DNA from 2 places in the Streptomyces sp. NPDC098789 genome. Region 1 is predicted to be linked to the other one. Evidence: predicted binding sites of a transcription regulator. Region 1 holds the regulator's gene; the other holds the start of a gene.
What was found. The regulator HspR, encoded in region 1, represses chaperone genes until heat shock. The targets are predictions, from matches to a motif close to TTGAGNNNNNNNNNCTCAA.
Positions count from the first base shown of each region.

Region 2: the regulator HspR is predicted to act here: its motif matches at 2,085-2,103, upstream of lon (endopeptidase La).

Region 1 covers NZ_JBIWAJ010000007.1:48,197-53,324, forward strand. The annotation lists gene dnaK (molecular chaperone DnaK) at 1-79, shown strand, start outside; gene grpE (nucleotide exchange factor GrpE) at 79-756, shown strand; gene dnaJ (molecular chaperone DnaJ) at 798-1,988, shown strand; gene ACIQWR_RS16600 (heat shock protein transcriptional repressor HspR) at 1,990-2,436, shown strand; gene ACIQWR_RS16605 (helix-turn-helix transcriptional regulator) at 2,549-3,631, opposite strand; gene ACIQWR_RS16610 ((2Fe-2S)-binding protein) at 4,006-4,320, shown strand; gene ACIQWR_RS16615 (pyridoxamine 5'-phosphate oxidase family protein) at 4,508-4,912, opposite strand; gene clpB (ATP-dependent chaperone ClpB) at 5,016-5,128, shown strand, end outside.
Region 2 covers NZ_JBIWAJ010000001.1:456,153-461,280, forward strand. The annotation lists gene ACIQWR_RS02315 (sulfurtransferase) at 1-159, shown strand, start outside; gene ACIQWR_RS02320 (DUF4097 family beta strand repeat-containing protein) at 610-1,383, shown strand; gene ACIQWR_RS02325 (DUF1877 family protein) at 1,440-1,976, opposite strand; gene lon (endopeptidase La) at 2,126-4,522, shown strand; gene ACIQWR_RS02335 (MarR family winged helix-turn-helix transcriptional regulator) at 4,622-5,068, shown strand.

The DNA of each region.
Region 1 (5,128 bases):
GGGTCAGGCCAAGGCCGACGACGACGTCGTCGACGCCGAGATCGTCGACGACGAGAAGCCGAAGGGTGGCGCTGCCTGATGTCGGAGGAGACCCCGGGCTTCGACGAGAAGCCCGAAGTCCCCACCGGCGACAGGGCGGACGACGCCGCAGCCGAGCCGAAGGCCGCCGACTCCTCCAAGGAGGAGAAGGCGGCCCCGGCCGGGGACGCAGGAGCAGCCGACTCGCTCGGCAAGGAAACCGCCCTCCTGGCCCAGCTGGACCAGGCCCGCACCGCGCTCGGCGAGCGCACCGCGGACCTCCAGCGGCTCCAGGCCGAGTACCAGAACTACCGCCGCCGGGTCGAGCGGGACCGGATCGCGGTCAAGGAGATCGCGGTCGCGTCCCTCCTGACCGAACTGCTCCCGACGCTGGACGACATCGGTCGGGCGCGGGAGCATGGCGAACTGCTCGGTGGCTTCAAGTCGGTGGCCGAATCGCTGGAGACGGCCGCCGCCAAGATGGGCCTGCAGCAGTTCGGCAAGGAGGGCGAGCCCTTCGACCCGACGATCCACGAGGCCCTGATGCACTCGTACGCGCCGGACGTCACCGAGACGACCTGCGTGGCGATCCTGCAGCCGGGGTACCGGATCGGCGAGCGTACGATCCGTCCCGCGCGCGTCGCGGTGGCCGAGCCCCAGCCGGGCGCGGCCGCTCCGGCCAAGTCCGAGGACGCGGCCGAGCAGGGCACGGACACGGACGGGCCCGACAAGGGCTGAAGGTCTGATGTCAGCACGTCACGAGAGGAGGGCCACCGAGGATGAGCACTAAGGACTTCGTCGAGAAGGACTACTACAAGGTCCTCGGTGTCCCGAAGGACGCCACCGAGGCCGAGATCAAGAAGGCGTACCGGAAGCTCGCCCGCGAGTTCCACCCGGACGCCAACAAGGGTGACTCCGCGGCCGAGGAGCGCTTCAAGGAGATCTCCGAGGCGCACGACGTCCTCGGTGACAGCAAGAAGCGCAAGGAGTACGACGAGGCCCGCGCGCTGTTCGGGAACGGTGGCTTCCGCCCCGGTCCCGGCGGTGGCGGCGGCTTCTCCAACTTCGACCTGGGCGACCTCTTCGGAGGCGCCCAGGGCGGCGGCGGAGCGGGCGCCGGGGGCTTCGGCGGCGGTCTGGGCGACGTGTTCGGCGGCCTGTTCAACCGCGGTGGCGCGGGCCCCGGTGCGGGCACCCGCACCCAGCCGCGCCGCGGCCAGGACATCGAGTCCGAGGTCACCCTCTCCTTCACGGAGGCGGTGGACGGGGCCACGGTGCCGCTGCGGATGTCCTCGCAGGCTCCCTGCAAGGCGTGTTCGGGCACCGGCGACAAGAACGGCACGCCCCGCGTGTGTCCGACCTGCGTCGGCACCGGGCAGGTCTCGCGCGGCAGCGGCGGCGGCTTCTCGCTGACCGACCCCTGCGCGGACTGCAAGGGCCGCGGCCTGATCGCCGAGACCCCCTGCGACGTCTGCAAGGGCAGCGGCCGGGCCCGTTCCTCACGCACCATGCAGGTCCGGATCCCGGCGGGCGTCTCCGACGGCCAGCGGATCCGGCTGCGCGGCAAGGGCGCTCCGGGCGAGCGCGGTGGTCCCGGCGGCGACCTGTACGTCGTCGTGCACGTGGACAGCCACCCGGTGTTCGGGCGCAGGGACGACAACCTCACGGTCACCGTCCCCGTCACCTTCGCCGAGGCGACCCTGGGCGCCGACATCAAGGTGCCGACGCTGAACGGCCCCGCGGTGACGCTGAAGCTGCCGCCGGGCACCCCCAACGGGCGCACGATGCGCGCCCGTGGCAAGGGCGCGGTCCGCAAGGACGGCACCCGCGGCGATCTGCTGGTGACGGTCGAAGTGACCGTCCCGACAGAGCTGTCGGACAAGGCCCGCGAGGCACTGGAGTCGTTCCGCGACGCCACGGCCTCGGAGGACCCGCGCTCCATCCTGTTCGAGTCCGCGAAGGGAGCATGACATGGACGGCCGCCGACGCAATCCCTATCAGCTGACCGACGAGACCCCGGTCTACGTCATCTCGGTGGCCGCCCAGCTCTCGGGCCTGCATCCGCAGACCCTCCGCCAGTACGACCGCCTCGGCCTGGTCTCCCCGGACCGGACGGCCGGGCGCGGGCGCCGCTATTCGGCCCGGGACATCGAGCTGCTCCGCACGGTGCAGGCGCTGTCCCAGGACGAGGGCATCAACCTGGCGGGCATCAAGCGGATCATCGAGCTGGAGAACCAGGTCGCCGCGCTCCAGCAGCGCGTCGCCGAGCTGTCCACAGCTGTGGACGGTGCGGCGGCGGTGCTGCGCCAGCGCGAGGCCCAGGTGCACGCCTCGTACCGGCGCGACCTGGTCCCGTACCAGCCGCCGCAGCCGGGCAGCGCCCTGGTCGTCTGGCGGCCCAAGCGGCCGCTGGACTGATCCGCGCACGCAGGGACCGTCGCGGGCCCCGCCCCCCACCAGGGGGCGGGGCCCGCACGCGTTTTCCGTCAGGTCGGCCGGTCCGTCAGGTCGGCCGGACCGGCCGGTCCGGTCAGACCAGGTGGTCGGGGTCGAGGTCCGGGTCCGGGTCGTGTTCGGCGGTGAGCCCGCCGCCGCCCGGCAGGGCGCCCGGTCCGTCGAGGATCCCCGACTGCGCGATGAGGAAGCCGAGCTGCGCGCGGCTCCCGCTGCCCAGGACGGTGGCCAGCTTCGCGATGTGCGCGCGGGCGGTCCGTACGTTCATGCCGAGCCGCCGGGCGATGGCCTCGTCGACGTACCCCTCGACGAGGAGCTGCGCGATGGAGCGCTGGACGCCGGAGATCCCCTCGGGGGTGTGCCGGTACGTCACTTCCTGGCGCAGGGGCACAGCGCGCCGCCAGAGCTGCTCGAAGACCTTGATGAGGTACTCGACCAGACCCGGGTGCCGCAGCTCCAGCGCCACCCGCCGGTCGTCGCTGGCGGGGATGAAGGCCACGGTGCGGTCGAAGATGATCAGGCGCTCTATCAGTTCTTCGAGCGTACGGATCTCCACCTTGCCCGCGGAGATCCGGTCCACGTAGGCCAGCGTGCCCTGGCTGTGCCGCGCGGTGTGTTGGTAGAGCGTCCGTATGCTGACCCCGCGGTCGATCAGCGGGGCGTCGCGCTCCAGTGCCTGGGTCAGGGCCAGCGAGGGCCGGGCGCCGCCGGGCTGGACGGTCAGCACTTCGGTGTGACATTCGGCCGTCGCCAGGTTCAGCGCCGCGTTGATCCGCTCGAATCCCTCCAGCACGGTGATGGCGTGAGTGTTGGCGGGACTCTGGGCACTGATGGTAAGGAACGGCTCGAAAGCGTCGGTGAGATCTACAGCGCTGCGTCGGCGGTCCTGGATCTCACGTTCAATCGGGTGGAGACGTTGGGCCAATGCGACGGATGGGGGAACCGGACGCAGCTGGTTCGCGTCGTCCGGATCGGGCTGCAGAAGAGCGAATTCAAGCAGGCAGGGAGCATTTTCAACTTCTCCCCTTGCGATACGGCCCGTGCTGAGCGCTGCCGCGTAGAGCCGTGCTCCCTCGTCGCACAGAGACGTGACGGGGTGGGGATGTGTCTCGTTTGTGCCGCTTCTGGGCAAATCTCCACCCCCCAGGGTCCTGAACATGCAAGAACATGATGCATCGTCCCTGTGGCAGTGACGTGCCTGAATGAGCCATCGTCGGACACGCGGGGGAGAGGATTCCATCAAGTGAGGACGAAGCCGACCATGTACAAAAGAATGCTTCGCTCGGCGCTTGCCGTTGTTTTCTCCGCCGTTGCGGTTTTTGGTGCACTCAGCGCCGTCGACACAGACGCGGGGAGCGCTAGGGCCAGCTATGACACAGGCTGGACCATGGCGCCGGCAGGAACATCGTTCGACACCGGCTGGACCAACGCACCGGTGGCTCTGAAGGACGACACGGGCTGGACCGACTCACCGCAAGGTTCCGGATCCGAAGGTGACACCGGTTGGACCTCTCACCCCGAGGCGGTGTCCTCATGACCCCCGACGACCGCGACTTCCGTCGCGAAATGGCATCTGCGTACCGGTCCGGATGGCAGTTCATCGATCTCGTCACGGCCATCCCCCACACTGGCGATTCGTTGATGGTCACCCTCTTCGGCCAGCCGATCGTTGTCGTGCGCGAGGAGGACGAGGACGTCCGCGCCTACCGCTGCCTGCGCCGCCCGCGCGGCGCGCCGCAGCCCGTCCGCTGCGAGGTGCGGTACGGAATGGTCTTCGTCAACCTTGATCAGCGCGATCACCAGCTCTTCGAACCCGATGTCACTACCGCCACCCCCCGCAGTGCCTGAAGCGATTCCCCCGTCGTCGCAGATCGCTCAGGCGCTTCCCCCACACAGCGGCGCCATCGTGAACCTGAACACGATGGCGCCGCTGTGCTGCTCGCGTCCAGTGCTTGAACCGGAAACGTTCCGGAATTGGCCCGAATAAATCAGTGGCGCCCGCGCCCGCCCGAGGGGCACACCCCTGCTCCGCCCCTCAGGCGCGGCCCATCGCGCGCTCCAGCGTGATCACCAGGACGACCCGGTCCGGATTGGGCGACGGGACGCGTCCGTACCGCTGCGCGTAGCGCTCCACCGCCTCGGCCACCGACGCCTCGTCGTCGAGGATCCTGGCGCGCCCCTCCAGCGTCGCCCAGCGGCGCCCCGCCATCTGGCACACCGCGGCCCGGACGCCCTCCGGCCCCGCCGCCAGGACGTTGCGGATCTTCTTGCTGTGCTTGTTGCTGATCACCCGCGCCACCCCGGCCTCCGGGTCGTACGTCACGCCCACGGGCACGACGTGCGGACTTCCGTCGGGGCGCGGGGTGGTCAGCGTGCAGACGTGCCGTTCCTGCCAGAAGGCGAGGTAGTCGGCCGTCGGGTTGAGTACGTCATGGGACATGCGCCGAAGCGTACGAGCTTCTTCTTGAGTGGAATAGACTCAACTTTGTGCACGCTTCCCCTAGCAGAGAAGCAACACGAGAAGGAACGGAGAGGAGCCGTACGTGGACGCCGAGCTGACCAACAAGAGCCGGGCCGCCCTGAACGCCGCCACCAGCAGGGCGGTGCAGGGCGGCCACGCCGACCTGACCCCCGCGCACCTGCTGCTGGCCCTGCT
Region 2 (5,128 bases), on a different contig from region 1:
GATCGGGAGCGGCTGTACGTCAGCTGCGGTTCGGGGGTCACGGCCTGTGTGCTCGCGCTGGGGGCGGTGTTGGCGGGGTACGCCGATCCGGGGGTGTACGACGGGTCGTGGAGCGAGTGGGGCGCCCCCGGCCCCCTCCCGGTGACCACCGGCCCCTGACCAGGCCCTCCGGGCCGGGTGTCGGGCCACATTCAGCCCGTCCGGCGTTTGAGGACCCGCCGGGGGCGGCCGGGGGCGAGACGGTCCGAGGGTCCCGGATACCTCGGATGTTCCGTCGCAGGTGGGCCGGTTCCGGTCCGCGTCGGCGCGGCCTGCCTCCGGCGGGTCCTCAAACGCCGGACGGGCTGATGTGGGCCGGGCCTCGGGCGCCGGATGGGCTGATTTGGGCCGGGCCTCGGGCGCCGGACGGGCTGATGTGGGCCGGGCCCGGAGGGCTGGGGCGGGGCGCGCCGGTGTCCGGGGGTGGGGGAGCCGGCCCGTCCGGCGATTGAGGACACCCGCCGGCGGCGGATCGAGTCGGCAGCGGGCGAACGGGGGTGGTGCTAGCACCACCTCGGGACGGGTAGCAGCGTCATCGATCGACGGGGCCCCGGTCGGGAGACTGGTCGCATGACTTCACGCCGCGCCCTCGCCCTGCCGGTCACGGCCCTCGCCGCCCTCACCGCGGGCCTGCTCGTCTCCGGCTGCACCCCCGACCTCCTCGCCGGCGGGGACCAGAAGACGACGAAGACCGCGGCCGCCGACGCCACCGTCACCGAGGCCGTCACCTCGGTGGAGATCAAGGACGCGCGCAGGGGCTCCATCGAGGTGGTCCCCGGCAACGGTCCCGGCGTCGCCGTCCACCGCACGGTCCACTACCGCGGCGACACCGCGCCGCGCCCCGGCCAGCGGGTCTCCGCCGGCGCCCTCACCTTCACCGACGACTGCGGCGACGGCACCTCCTGCTACGTCGACTACCGGCTGGAGGTGCCGGCCGCGGCCAAGGTGAAGCTGGGCACGAGCAGCGGCTCCATCAAGGTGACGGGCGTGGCGGAGGCCGACCTGGAGGCGAGCTCCGGATCCGTACGGGCCGACCGGATCGCCGGGGCGCTGCGCGTCTCGACCTCCTCCGGCGAGATCACCGGTACGGCACTGGGCGGGCCGGGCGCCGAGGTGAGCTCCAGCTCCGGCGACGCCCACCTCGACTTCACGCGGGCGCCCTCCTCGGTGACGGCGCAGGCCAGCTCGGGGAACGTCACCCTGCGCGTGCCCGGCGGCCCCTACCGGGTCGGCGTGAGCACCAGCTCCGGCGACCGCGAGGTGAGCGTCCCGACGGACGCGGCGGCCGCGGCGCGCCTGACCGTGACGACCAGCTCGGGCGACGTGAAGATCACGGCCTCCTAGACGAACTCCTGGACCAATTCCTGGACCAATTCCTGGACTAACTCCTGGACGAGCTCCTAGGACAGCCACACCAGCAGCGCGTCACCGTCCGCCGCCGCGGCGCGGAAGAAGGGCAGCAGCTCCTCGTAGCGGGCCACGACGCCCTCCAGCGACGCCCCGCCCTCCCAGGCGTGCACCGGGTAGACGTCGGCCCGGGCCAGGTCGGCCGGGCCGACGCCGCCCACCAGCCGCTCGCCGCCCGTCGCCGCCATGGCCGCGGCGGCGGTCCGCACCTGCCCGGGCGTCAGGCAGCGCGGCGGCCCGTAGCTCCACGCCGCCGCCCCCGCCCCGGCGCCCTCCGACCCGCTCCAGGGGAGCGCCTCCTCGCCGTGCGCGATGTCGACGGGGAAGCCGAGGCGCCGGGTCAGGAACCCGAGGGCGTCCCAGGCCGTACCGGTACTGCACCACCGCTCCCCGCCCGTCCATCCCGCCCCGAGCGCCCCGTGCGTCTCCTCGGACCGCGCCCCCAGGCACGCCTCGACCCAGGCCGGATCGCGCCGGGCGCGCTCCAGCTCGTCGACGGCCAGCCGGACGTAGCTCCCGAGGATGCTCATGCGCGAAGGGTAGGACCGACCACTGACAACGGCCCCGGGTCCGGGGAGGGCCGGACGCGTTCGCCCCGGGCGAACGGAGGTTGGGGAACATTGGGCGGCGCACAAGCATTGAGTCGGCATAGCTCAACTTCGCTGCCGGAGGGAAAATCATGGCTTCGACGTCCGTAACGCTCACTCTGCCCGTGCTGCCGCTTGACGACGAGGTCGTGCTGCCGGGGATGGTCGTTCCGCTGGACCTGTCCGACTCGGAGGTGCGCGGTGCCGTGGAAGCGGCCCAGGCCGCCGCCGGGACCGGGAAGCCACGGGTGCTGCTCGTACCGCGGGTCGACGGGAAGTACGCCGGGACCGGTGTGCTGGGCACCGTCGAGCAGGTGGGGCGGCTGTCCGACGGGGATCCCGGGGCGCTGATCCGGGGCCGGGGCCGGGTCCGGATCGGGGCCGGTACCACCGGGCCGGGGGCCGCCCTGTGGGTGGAGGGGGAGACCGTCGACGAGCAGGTGCCGGAGCCGCTGCCCGGCGCCGTCGCCGAGCTGGTCAAGGAGTACAAGGCGCTCGCCACCAGCTGGCTCAAGAAGCGCGGCGCCTGGCAGGTCGTGGACCGGGTGCAGCAGATCGAGGGCGTCTCGGCCCTCGCCGACAACTCCGGCTACTCGCCGTTCCTGACCCTGGAGCAGAAGCTCCAGCTGCTGGAGACGGCCGACGCCGTCGCCCGCCTGCGGCTCGCCGTCACGATGCTCAGCGACCACCTCGCCGAACAGGACGTGGCCGAGTCCATCGCCAAGGACGTGCAGGAAGGCGTCGACAAGCAGCAGCGCGAGTTCCTGTTGCGCCGCCAGCTGGAGGCCGTGCGCAAGGAACTGCGCGAGCTGAACGGCGAGAAGGAGGGCGAGGAGTCCGACGACTACCGCGTCCGCGTCGAGGAGGCCGACCTGCCCGAGAACGTCCGCGAGGCGGCCCTCAAGGAGGTCGAGAAGCTGGAGCGGGCGAGCGACCAGTCGCCCGAGGGCTCCTGGATCCGCACCTGGCTGGACACCGTGCTGGAACTGCCCTGGAACGAGCGGACCGAGGACGAGTACGACATCCAGGGCGCCCGCGCGATCCTGGACGCCGAGCACGCCGGGCTGAGCGACGTGAAGGACCGCATCACGGAGTACCTGGCCGTGCGCAAGCGCCGCTCCGAGCGCGGCATGGGCGTCGTCGGCGGCCGTCGCGGCGGGGCCGTGCTGGCCCTGGTCGGGCCGCCCGGGGTCGGCAAGACCTCGCTCGGCGAGTCCGTGGCGCACGCCATGGGGCGCAAGTTCGTCCGGGTCGCGCTGGGCGGCGTACGGGACGAGGCCGAGGTCCGCGGCCACCGCCGCACGTACGTCGGCGCGCTGCCCGGCCGGATCGTGCGGGCCATCAAGGAGGCCGGGTCGATGAACCCGGTGGTGCTCCTGGACGAGATCGACAAGGTGGGCTCCGACTACCGGGGCGACCCGGCGGCGGCGCTGCTGGAGGTCCTGGACCCGGCCCAGAACCACACCTTCCGGGACCACTACCTGGAGGTCGAACTGGACCTCAGCGACGTGGTCTTCCTCGCCACCGCCAATGTGCTGGAGGCGATCCCGGAGGCGCTGGCGGACCGCATGGAGCTGGTCCGGCTGGACGGTTACACCGAGGACGAGAAGGTCGTCATCGCCCGGGACCACCTGCTGCCCCGGCAGCTGGAGCGGGCCGGACTGGCGGCCGAGGAGGTCACCCTCGGCGAGGACGCGCTGCGCAAGCTGGCGGGCGAGTACACCCGCGAGGCGGGCGTGCGCACGCTGGAGCGGTCCATCGCGCGGCTGCTGCGCAAGGTGGCCTCCCAGCACGAACTGGGCGAGCGCGAGCTCCCCTTCCGGATCGGTGCGGACGATCTGCGGGGCCTGATCGGGCGACCGCACCACGTGCCCGAGGCGGGCCAGGACCCGGCCGAGCGGCGCACCGCCGTCCCCGGTGTGGCCACCGGCCTCGCCGTGACCGGCGCGGGCGGCGACGTGCTCTTCGTGGAGGCCTCGCTGGCCGACCCGGAGACCGGGGCCGCGGGGCTCACCCTGACCGGCCAGCTCGGTGACGTGATGAAGGAGTCGGCGCAGATCGCGCTCAGCTTCCTGCGCTCGCACGGCGCGGAGCTGGAGCTCCCGGTCGCCGACCTCAAGGACCGGGGCGTGCACATCCACTTCCCGGCGGGCGCGGTCCCCAAGGACGGCCCGAGCGCGGGCATCACGATGACCACGGCGCTGGCCTCGCTGCTGTCGGGCCGCCAGGTGCGGACGGACGTGGCGATGACCGGCGAGGTGTCGCTGACCGGGCGGGTGCTGCCGATCGGCGGGGTCAAGCAGAAGCTGCTGGCCGCGCACCGGGCCGGGATCACCACCGTGATCATCCCGAAGCGGAACGAGGCGGACCTGGACGACGTACCGGCCGAGGTGCTGGAGCGGCTGGAGGTGCACCCGGTGACGGACGTGCGCCAGGTGCTGGAGCTGGCCCTGTCGGCCGCGGCGGAGCCGGTGGTCGTCGCCGCCTGACCGGACGGACGGCCCGGGATCCCGCTGCGACGGGGTCCCGGGCCGTCGCGCGATCCGCTGCTCGATACTGGTGTTCCACACCTTCGATGGGAGCAGTACGTGCACGGGAGCGAAGACCAGGAGTTCCTCGCGCTGGAGCGGGAGCTGTCCGTCTTCCTCCGGAGGGCCCGCGCCTCCTCCGGCGAGATGGCCCGGGCACTGCACCCGGAGCTGGAACCGGCGGCGTACGGTCTGCTCACCCGCCTCGAAGCGGCCGGCCGCCAGCGGGCCACCGACCTCGCCGTCTACTTCGGCGTCGGCAAGGCGACCATGAGCCGCCAGCTGCGCGCCCTGGAGACCCTCGGGCTGGTGGCCCGCGAACAGGATCCGGCCGACGGCCGCGCCTTCCTGGTCGACCTCACCCAGGAGGGCCGGGAGCGCTTCCTGCGGGTCCGCTACGCCCGCCGCGAGCAGTACATGCGCAAGCTCGCGGACTGGGACCGCGGCGAGGTCGCGGAGCTGGCCCGACTGCTCAACCAGCTGAACCAGGGCGCCGAGGCCGAGTGACCCGCCCGCGGGCCCACGGCTCCGCGCGGGTCCGTTCCGTACGGGTCCGTTCCGTACGGG